Regions from separate parts of the Paenibacillus sp. FSL L8-0638 genome, predicted to be linked through region 1. Evidence: predicted binding sites of a transcription regulator. Region 1 holds the regulator's gene; the other holds the start of a gene.
What was found. Region 1 encodes LexA, which represses DNA repair genes until DNA is damaged. Its sites were predicted from a motif close to CGAACATATGTTCG; they were not measured.
Positions count from the first base shown of each region.

Region 2: the regulator LexA is predicted to act here: its motif matches at 3,026-3,039, upstream of recA (recombinase RecA).

Region 1 is NZ_CP151960.1:3,176,207-3,181,770, forward strand. It holds gene MKY35_RS13790 (cupin domain-containing protein) at 263-805, shown strand; gene MKY35_RS13795 (HAD family hydrolase) at 905-1,699, opposite strand; gene MKY35_RS13800 (hypothetical protein) at 1,855-2,364, opposite strand; gene MKY35_RS13805 (DUF896 domain-containing protein) at 2,485-2,691, opposite strand; gene MKY35_RS13810 (LysM peptidoglycan-binding domain-containing protein) at 2,800-3,168, opposite strand; gene lexA (transcriptional repressor LexA) at 3,355-3,981, shown strand; gene MKY35_RS13820 (hypothetical protein) at 4,265-4,567, shown strand; gene MKY35_RS13825 (hypothetical protein) at 4,803-4,967, shown strand; gene MKY35_RS13830 (hypothetical protein) at 5,008-5,148, shown strand; gene MKY35_RS13835 (GNAT family N-acetyltransferase) at 5,379-5,564, shown strand, end outside.
Region 2 is NZ_CP151960.1:2,183,918-2,189,481, reverse strand. It holds gene rny (ribonuclease Y) at 1-575, opposite strand, end outside; gene MKY35_RS10055 (RecX family transcriptional regulator) at 950-1,699, opposite strand; gene recA (recombinase RecA) at 1,895-2,956, opposite strand; gene MKY35_RS10045 (competence/damage-inducible protein A) at 3,199-4,467, opposite strand; gene pgsA (CDP-diacylglycerol--glycerol-3-phosphate 3-phosphatidyltransferase) at 4,563-5,150, opposite strand; gene MKY35_RS10035 (YajQ family cyclic di-GMP-binding protein) at 5,360-5,564, opposite strand, start outside.

The DNA.
Region 1 (5,564 bases):
ACGTTAAATCCTAGTTTAGCAGAAACCGTATCATTTAGATAGATTGAAGTAAAAACATACGTTTTATACAGGTTGTTCTTTGTAAAAATGACTTCTCTAATCCATTTTTATAGTTTGTAGCATTTTAGAACGTACTTAACCCTGTATCCTTTAGCTATAGCCATTTGCATTATAAAATGTTGAAATCCTGTATTGTACAACGTTTCAAGACATGGTATTCTTTATACAACATTAATCCAAGTGGAAAAGAGGGAATAAATACATGGCCGAAATCTTAATACGTAATACGAATGAAAGAATTAGCGGTGAAGAACAAGTACGTGAATTTCTGGAGAGTCACGAGATATTGTATGAACATTGGGATGCTTCCAAATTGTCCGGGGAGCTGCAAGAGAACTTTACCTTAACAGATGATCAAAAGGCCGCTGTTCTCAAAACATTTGAACCCGAAATCAAGGATTTAGCCGCACGTCGCGGATATAAAATATGGGACGTTATCACTCTATCTGAAGCAACGCCGAATTTGGACGAGCTGCTGGCCAAGTTTGAGCAAATTCACACCCATACTGAGGATGAAATCCGTGCCATTGTCGCTGGTAAAGGCATCTTTATCATTAAAGGACCTGAAGAGATCGGCTATTTTAACGTAGAACTTTCACCGGGGGACGTTATCTCCGTACCCGAAAATATACCTCACTTCTTCACTTTAATGGAGAATCAAAAGATCGTGGCAGTCCGCTTGTTCATTGAAGAAAATGGCTGGATTGCGGAACCGTTCGAAGATCCAACCTTCATTAAAGCATAATTACGAATTTATCCTTGTGTAAATAAAAAACTCCCTCTGCTCTGTGACAATCGAGCGAAGGGAGTTTTCTTAATACTCGTTTCTAAAGGTGTAGATTTCTTACTTTAACGACTGAATAATTCCATCCAATTCAGACAGATGCTTGATTTGAAACTTCGGCTTGATCTCTGTGGTATTGGTTTTGGCGTTTCGGTTCACCCACACCGAGTGAACACCTGCTGCCAACGCTCCTTGAATATCAGTCGTCAGCTTATCTCCTACCATTAAAGCATGTTCAGGCTCAATACCAAGAAGCCCCAACGCATGCTGGAATATAGACGGATCCGGCTTGCCTCGACCAAATGAACCTGAAATGACCACATGATCAAAGAAAGGAGCTAATTGAGGAACTCCATCCAGTTTCTCCTGTTGTAAATCAGGGGAACCGTTTGTCAATAATAACAGCTTGTATTGTCCCTTCAATTGTTCTAGAATTTCAAACGTTTCTTCATATACATGGGGACGCGCGCGTCTTTCCGAAGCAAATTGGGTAGCCAGCTTTTCCGCCAACTTCTCATTATCTATCCCTAGTTGCTGGAGTCCTCTGCGCCATGATTCCTTTCGATAAACAGGGGCCAACTGTTCCAATTGACGGAATTCAGGTTGCACACCTGCTGTAAAATTCGCCCACAATCCTTCAAACGGATTAATGCCGATCATTTGAGTAAAACTAAAGGTTTCATAGGATTCATACAAAGCGCGTGCTTCTTTACGTACGGCTTCCTCCAGAGTTTTTGGATCAACACCTGCTTCACGGGAGCCTGTTTGACACGCTGCATCAAATGCCTCTTCTACACTACGTTCATCCCACAAAAGGGTATCATCAAGATCAAACATTACCGCCTGAATCGTCATCTGAATTATCCACTCTCTTTCCACAGTTTATGTACGCCTATTTGCTTGATTAAGCATTTGAATCGTTATGTGTGCCCATATTAAGCAAGCGGCCGCAGCATGTTATATGAAATAACATCATACGGCCTTTGTTACAGAGCTACAGGCTAAATCAGTTATTTCTTGTCAACCTGTATCTGATTGGATAGCGCAAACTTCTCAAGTCGCTCTGCAATGGCATCCGTGTCATAGCGACCTAACGATTTTGTGAAAATAAAATTACCGCCCTTACCTTTTCTTTCAACGGTTACGTAACCCTTTTCAATCTTGATGACTTTCATGTCCCCAGCGGTCATTGGACGTTCCCTACCACCTTTCAGCATATAGAGAGTATCCTTTCCCACTTTCAGATAAGGACGACGGATAAAAAAGATAACAGCCAGCATCAAGTACAGGCCGAATACAAGCCAATCCATCCCTCGCATACCGGTCTTAGTCAAAAAGTAACTCATAAGCATGTACAATACAGAAAGACCAGCCAGCATAATTGGCACAGTAATGTTACGGCCACGGAAAATATCCATTGCAGAACCTGCGCCGCTAATGGTTTGAATACCTTGCTTTTTGCGCGATTTATTTAAATGCGCTGTGTTTTTGCGTACTTTTCTTTCAAATGATCGGGCCATCTCTCAATTCCTTCCCAGATATATTACATTAAAACAATTGCCTCAAAGCTGATCTATATAGGTACCATGAGAGGTACCTAAAACAAAAGGCAAATTGCAGGCTTGGGCGCTTTAACAACATTAATGCTTCAGCCCGTCATTTCCCTTCGATGTATCATCGTCCACAAATTCAATCGTTTCTAGCTGCTGCCTAAAATTACGGCGAATGTTACCTAAATAAATTTCCCGAAGGTTGGCACGTTCTGTGGTTTCCTCTTCTGTTAATCCCTCGGATTTTGCTTTGCGCGCTAATTCATTAATGCGCTGTACCAAGCTGTCTATATCCAAATTGTGTCCCCTCCATAAAAGCAAAGATATAATACACTTTGACATGTAGAAAAGAGCTTGTCAAGGCTCCCGCATTACGCTCCCTGACAAGCTCTAATAGTCTATAGATCATAAGTCAGGAAGCTTGAGTACCTGACCTGCCTGCACTCCCCGATCCTCTAAACCGTTAATCCGCACAATTCCTTCTATATATACCCGTGTATCCATTCGTTCCGGTTTATGATTCGCGGCAATCTGCCACAACGTATCCCCAGGTTGTACTGTCAGTTTAGTCACTTCTTCCTTGGAAGCTGAAGGAGCCGCGAAAACCGTAAGTACACCTGCTCCTGCAATCCAAGCAACAATCACTATAATAAGAAGCTTAAGTAAAAGAGTATTGGTAATAATCTGCATAAAACGCGCCCTACCCTCTTTTCGGGTCTCCTGTAAATTTTCTATATTCATTGGAAAAATACTTTGATAGGTGCTATATTTCATCATGGTTGTGTCCTCCAAACGTTTGTTCTTATGTTTTCACAATATAACACGAACGTTTGTTTTGTTCAATAGAAAAGAGAACAAAAGTTCGCAATTTTTTTAGGGATTATTTAGAACTTATGTTTGTACGAACGGAGGTTCTATGCTATAATTTTCCCAAACGTTACTAAATGGGGTTGATACGGTATGTCTAAGATTTCGAGCCGCCAGCAGGCCATTCTTGAATTTATCCGCAATGAAGTGCGTCTAAAGGGATACCCCCCTTCTGTACGCGAAATAGGCGAGGCTGTCGGATTGGCCTCCAGTTCTACGGTTCACGGTCATTTGGATCGTTTAGAGAAAAAAGGACTCATTCGCCGCGATCCTACAAAACCACGGGCTATTGAGTTACTCGGTCAAGACGAATCGGATAACAGCAACTTGATTAATTACTCCATTAGTCGTGTCCCCGTCGTCGGCAAAGTAACCGCTGGTCTTCCTATTACGGCGACAGAAAATATTGAAGATTACTTTCCTCTTCCCCAACACTTTGTTGGTGAGGATAAAATATTCATGTTATCTGTTGTAGGCGAAAGCATGATTGAGGCTGGGATTGCTAACGGAGACTATGTAATCGTACGTCAGCAGCAGACCGCTGATAATGGCGATATTGTTGTAGCTATGACAGATGAAGACGAAGCTACAGTTAAAACCTTCTACAAAGAAAAAGATCATATCCGGCTTCAACCTGAAAATCCAGCCTTTGAACCGCTTCGTCTGACACACGTCAGTATTTTGGGCAAAGTTGTAGGACTCTTCCGGGACTTCCACTGATTTCTCGTTCTTCCTTCCCCGTTATTCTATCCCCTAATACAAAACCGGCTGCCTAGGGCAAGCCGGTTTTGTATTGTTATTATGCTTACTATGTATCTCACAACTATTCTTTCCTTTTAGCAACCTATTCCTATTGTATCTACTATAAAATCAGCCTCATCATCTCAAATAATCCCCCACTGATCTTGAACAGCTATACTGTTATGGGCAAAACTAATAGATCTTTCTTTCTTTTAGCTAAATATGGTATATTAATTACTCATAGCTCTGTAGGAGGAATTAAATGAAAAAAATAATAATTTCAGCGTTTGTCATGATATTTATCGTCGTAAGCTGTGCAGTTCCAACAATGGATCATTTGTATGCAGAAGAGAAATCACACATAACAACCTACGATCGTATTCAGTACATACAAATACTCATCCATTTCAGGTATTTAGAAAAGCAACTTGAAGCTGTAATTTCCGAAAGAAATAATTACCCAGAAGCCAGCCAAGAATATAAACAGCTCTCAGAACAACTGAATCATATTCTTGCCCAAGAGGCGTACTACGAAAAAAAACTTAACACCCTTAATAGTAAATAATTTTCATACAAACTGCATATTATCTTTATTCTACACATTAGACTCATGCCGACCTGCCTGTAACATCTCCTGCAACGTAAAGTTGAAAAGGCGAAGACAGGTTCGCATGAGTTTTTTTGTTAACCTTTAGGGATATAGGTACTAGCTTCTTTTTGCTTCTAATAGATTTATGCTGATACATTACTATCACAATTGACATATGTATATAGCAGAACTAAGCAAAGGAGATATGCAGATGATCAGAAATAGAGTTAAAACGTATAAGCATCGCATCGGGAAAAACAGATATCTGGTCGTTAAAGTCTTTCAAGCCGCAGCTGCTAAAACAGGAAGCGGAAATGCACTAGCAACCAATGCCTTGAATATCAAAATTTCCAAGCGTAAGCATAAACGCCACTAAGATTCAACCGCACCTTCATTTCTTGAAGGGAGGTGATATTATGAGCAGAAGACATTGCAGACGTGATTTAAGAAGAAGAAGATTGAACATCCGTTCCAATCAAAGAGCCACTGCGCGTGCAAGAGGTAACGCACTGGCTGTTAATTTGTTTAGCGTAAACGATAGACAACGCAGACGTTAATAATTGTTTCCATGCAAAAAGCGGGAGGAATTCTTCCTGCTTTTTTGTGTTAAACAGCACACCTAACTACTGCTATGAATCATTTAAGCAAGCGGAGGGGATTGTAAAATATCACACATAGTTGAACAGTCGCTACCATTTTACTCTTTTTATAAATCTAACAGACAGGAAAACGTGGTTCTCTTTTAGAATAATGTGCATAGAGAAATTAAACCAGGAGGAGACAAGCCATGATAATTAAAATGTCACTTTCAAATATGGGGGATTTTAAGAAGTCAAATGAGAATAACGGCTTTATTGTGTCCGGAAGGATTATACCTAAATACGAGAACAACAATTGGACATATATAGAAGAAAGTTTTCCCGAACCATATTTTAAACAGTATGAGGATGATGACGTCGATATCAGTTATATT
Region 2 (5,564 bases), 990 kb from region 1:
ATGGCCAGTGTGATGATTTCACGAGACTTTTTGTCCGCTTCTTCTTTGGCCTGCTGTTCAATTTCTTTAATCATCTGAGCTGTTTCATGACGAACTTCCTGCTCTACGTTGGTCAGAATAATACTTCTTGCATCCTCCATCGTCAGATTGGAAATACGCTCCAACTCAGTTACCTGACTCTTGTAAATCAAATCAATTTGCTGCTGGGTTTCATCGATTCGTTTCTCTTTGTTGGCCACCTGTTCTTCTTTGCGTTCCAGCGATTCCAATTTTTTATCCAGCGATTCTTCTTTTTGCAGCAATCTTCGTTCCTGTCGTTGAATTTCATTGCGACGTTCACGAGTTTCTTTTTCAGCTTCGGCACGGATGCGGTGAATTTCATCTTTCGCTTCCAATACCGTTTCCTTCTTCAGCGCTTCTGCCTCTTTTTTCGCGTTCTCCACGATTTGCGCGGCAGCTTCTTCCGCACTGGAGATCTTAGCTTCTGCAATAGATTTGCGAATAAAATAACCAATCCCGAACCCAAAGAATAACGCGGCTACAGCAACGAGAACGAACCAGATCGCAGTCATCATACTGTTCACCTCCCCGTTGGTTCCTCCAAGGCATTCCTTGGGACTTTTTGCAATTGTCACATTTACTTTGATCGTCAAACTAAGATAACGACACAAGGTCGTTTCATTTCATATGCACATGCTTTCACATGTACAATTCCGCCTGGCATAGCGGCATCACTTGTTATTTGGCGATGAGAACTCACCGGTGGATTCCGCTTTTTTGGAAGGAAAAAGGGCGTTCCACAAGTATCGTTTCATATATATTTTATTATTTGACAAATGGCATTGTCAAGGGAATGCAAACATTAGTAGAGTACCATGCAGCTTTCCATGTAATAACTAGCTCATCCTATCCGTTCATACTAGCCCAAGGTTCAGCAGCCGTTTGGCAATTATTCCTCCCACTGCAACAATTCCTCGTCATCTGAAGCAGCGTCATGCTCGGCCGCAGTGAGATGATTGACCACTCGGCGTGTCATATCCCCCGAATATCCGCGTCTCATGAGAAAAGGGTAGGTTTTCCTTTTTTTCTCCATTATATCACCACGTACCTGATTCCATTTCTTACGTCCGACCGTCAAAGCACTCTCCCACTCCTCATTATCGGTGATTTCACCTAACGCTTCCCCAATAGAGGCTTTAGAGATGCCTTTCTGACGGAGTTCTTGCCTAACCCACATCTTCCCCTTACGTTGGCTAGTTATACGCTGCCTTGCCCATTGGCGGGCGTACAAATCATCATCCACGAGTTGCTCCCTTTCCAGTCGGACCATTACTTCGTCAATAACAGACTGATCCAGTTCTTTTTGCACCAAACGCTGGGCAATTTCCTGACGTGTGCGAGGCTTTCGCCCCAAATATCGAAGCGCGAGTACATAGGCCTGTTGCTTTTCATCTGCCAGAACAATATCTTCCAGTTCTTTTTTGACGAATGACGTTCCTTTGAACATATTGTACTTGATCATTACATCTTCTAATACAGACAATGAATACGGGCCAAAATGAATGATATAGCGTCCACGTTTGCGTCCCTGTCCCTGCTCTACCCTAGTAATCATCAATTCCTCATGATCCGGAAAAAGAGAAATCTCTTGTTGCTTATTTGCTTCCGCAGAATATTCATCTTCATCGTCCAACTGCAATATGTTTCCCTCACTTTGAAATTCACGAAAGCAGTCTTTGGACAACTGCTACGCAAAAGTTAGATTCCGCTGACAAAGCAGCTTTAATTGATGCAAAAATGCCCTGCACAACTGTGCAGGGCATCAGAATCATGCTATTCAACCGGATTGTGCCATAACCCTGGCTCCAGTTCACAAATCAGGATTCACCAAGCTTTATTCAAGCTCCAACAATTCCTGTTCTTCCTTGGCTTGCTGTGCCAACTCTTCTTCTGTAGGCGGAGCAACCGTCGTAATCAAATTGCTTGCCACCCGAATTTTTTGCTCGATCGTACTAGCAATGTTCGGATTTTCCTTCAAAAATTGCTTCGCATTCTCACGTCCCTGACCAAGGCGCTCACCTTCGTAGGAATACCAAGCTCCACTCTTGTCGACAATGTCATGCTCCGTACCGATATCAATCAAGCTACCTTCTTTGGAAATGCCCTCACCGTACATAATGTCCACTTCAGCCTGACGGAATGGAGGGGCAACTTTATTCTTCACGACTTTAATACGTGTGCGGTTACCCACAATGTCGTTACCCATTTTCAAACTTTCAATACGACGAACATCCAAACGTACCGTAGAGTAAAACTTCAAGGCACGTCCACCTGGTGTTGTTTCAGGGTTACCGAACATAACACCTACTTTTTCACGTAGCTGGTTAATAAAAATAGCAATAGTTTTCGATTTGTTAATGGCTCCAGACAGCTTACGCAATGCCTGCGACATCAGACGTGCTTGAAGACCGACGTGGGAATCTCCCATTTCGCCTTCAATCTCTGCCTTCGGCACAAGTGCCGCTACGGAGTCAACAACTACAATGTCTACTGCTCCACTACGTACAAGGGCTTCGGCAATCTCAAGCGCCTGCTCTCCTGTATCTGGTTGCGATAGTAACAACTCATCAATATTGACACCCAGCTTGCTTGCATACGACGGATCAAGCGCATGCTCGGCGTCGATAAAGGCGGCTTGTCCGCCTGTTTTTTGCACCTCTGCGATAGCGTGAAGAGCTACTGTCGTTTTACCGGATGATTCCGGTCCGTATATTTCAATAACCCGGCCTCTTGGAAAGCCGCCCGTTCCTAACGCAATATCCAAAGCAATCGAACCACTGGGGATCGTTTCCACTTGCATGTGGGTAGACTCACCCAACTTCATAATGGAACCTTTACCAAATTGCTTTTCTATTTGACGGAGCGCCATATCCAGCGCAGCACGACGATCTGACAATAAACTCACATCCTTCATTGTTTGTACTTTAATAATACCTTGTTTTGACACGCTTGCCAAGCATTTTTTCGAACATACATTCGTTTTTTTTATTCACACAGCTCTCTTCTGTAATTACACCTGTCTCTTAAAACAAAAAAAGAACCGCTGGCAAAAGGCTTTGCAACGGTTCTTCCGATAAGGTGATTATATCATGAATATCTATCTAAAACAACTCTACGACCCACACTGTACATAAATGATTAAGAGAGTTTCTCGTTCTCTACCAGCCTGCGCCACAATCTGTACAGAATCGCTTTGACTGATCGCAGTCGGATTGTTTCGCGGTTACCACTCAGTCTCAGTTCATGTACTTCCGTTTCCTTGTCGCGTTCAGCAATGCCAATATACACTAGACCGACTGGCTTCCGTTCGGAATACCCAGGTCCGGCTACACCAGTAACTGAAAGTCCAAAATCGCTGTCCATGATCATTCTCGCCTGCTCTGCAAGCACAAGGGCCACTTCCTTACTCACTGCACCTGGCGCTTGATCCCCTTCCAAATAATCACAAGGCACGTTGAGTAATTTCATCTTCATTTCATTGGAATAGCACACGATGCCACCTTGAAACATAGTAGCACTGCCAGGTATAGAAGTGAGGTGTTCCATCAGCATTCCACCTGTACAGCTTTCTGCCGCACTCACAGTGAGTCCGCGATTGGCCATTAGATCTACGATAACCTTCTCCAGCGTAACATCTTCGCTTGCATACATAAATTCCGAAAGACGCTGCTGAATTTCTACTTCCGTAGCCGTCAGCTTAATCAATGCTTCACTTTCGCTGGCCGCCTTGGTGGATATACGGATCGTGACTTCCCCTTCCTTGGCATAAGGAGCAATCGTGGGGTCTGTCTGGGATTGGATCAGATCTAACAAACGGGTTTCAAGAGCTGACTCACCAATCCCTGCAAATTTTAGCATTTTTGAATAAATTGGCATTTCCTCACCGCTCAATGCCTGCTGAAGCAACCAAGGTTTGGCCTGGTTTGCAAACATCGGTTTGAGTTCCTTAGGAGGTCCAGGCAAAACTACATAAAATTTACCATCCTGTGCAATTGCGTCGCCCACAGCTAGCCCTGTCTCATTTTCAAGCGGAGTAGCACCTTCAATAGAAAGCGCCTGCCGGCGGTTATTTTCGGTTATTTCTACCCCACGGTTACGAAAAAATTGATCTAGCTTGTCCATTGCAAGACGATCTATGTGCAATTTTCGCCCCAATACAGACGCTATCGCATCTTTCGTCAAATCATCCTGGGTCGGTCCCAGACCGCCAGAAAATAAAATAATATCCGCACGCTTCTGAGCAATTCTTATGGCTTCCTGAAGCCGATCTATGTTATCGCCAACCACAGTCTGAAAATATACATCGATTCCAATTGTAGCCAACTCTTGTGACAAATATTGAGCATTTGTATTCACTATTTGTCCGAGCAATAACTCTGTTCCTACCGCAATTATTTCAGCTTTCATCAATTCTTCCTCCTGTACTGCGAATATGATGGGAATTATATAAAGAAACAGCAATAAGTTTAGTCCCTATTGCTGTTTCCATAAAATTTATACTGTTAAACCTTGGAGGAGCTCAGCAAATGGATATTTTTCACGAAATAATCAATACCCGAATAAATGGTGATCAACACCGCTGCCCATATCGCTATTAAATCAAACGGTATACCAAGAAAAACAAACGGGAAATTATTAATGAGCAGCGCTACTATAGCAACAATCTGAATGATCGTCTTTAATTTGCCCCAATTGCTTGCAGCAACCACAGACCCATCCAGCAAGGCAATCTGACGCAGCCCCGTAACCGCAAACTCACGGCTAACAATCACAACAACAATCCACGAATCAATTTTCCCCATTTCTACCAAGGAAACCAAAATGGCGGTTACCAAAAGCTTATCAGCAAGGGGGTCCAACAGCTTGCCCAAATTGGTGACCATATTATTTTTACGTGCCAAATACCCGTCAAGACCGTCCGTGCTGGCTGCTACAAGGAAAATGATAGCCGCAATCAGCTGATTATACGGCAGCTTGAAAGCTCCGATCTCAATCGGTGGCGGATAAAAATCAAAGTCCACCAGCAAAGCCAGCATCATCACCGGGATAAGGCAAATCCGCGTTATTGTAATTCTGTTGGGTAAATTCACAACACACTCTCCCCTGATTATCGTACTTGATTACAAATGGCAGTTTTCGGATTAAATTCAATCCTATGTAAATCGCTTTCGGCGAGCGCTATACACCTGAATTGTCTGCATTTTCGTTACAAGTATAATATGGCGCAAAACGCATGTCAAAATAACCTGCCGCACATCAAGCAACGTTTTTCCTGCAAAATATATGAGGGAAAACGTCTTTATTTCATGTTTGTAAATTGAAGCTCCAATGGCAAATCAGCTTTACGTAGCAATTGAATGATCGCCTGTAAATCATCCCTGTTTTTCCCGGTCACCCGGATTTGATCACCTTGAATCTGACTTTTAACTTTTAGCTTGGAGTCCCGAATAAGAATGTTAATTTTCTTGGCATTATCCTGATCAATTCCCTGCTTCAGCGAAAGA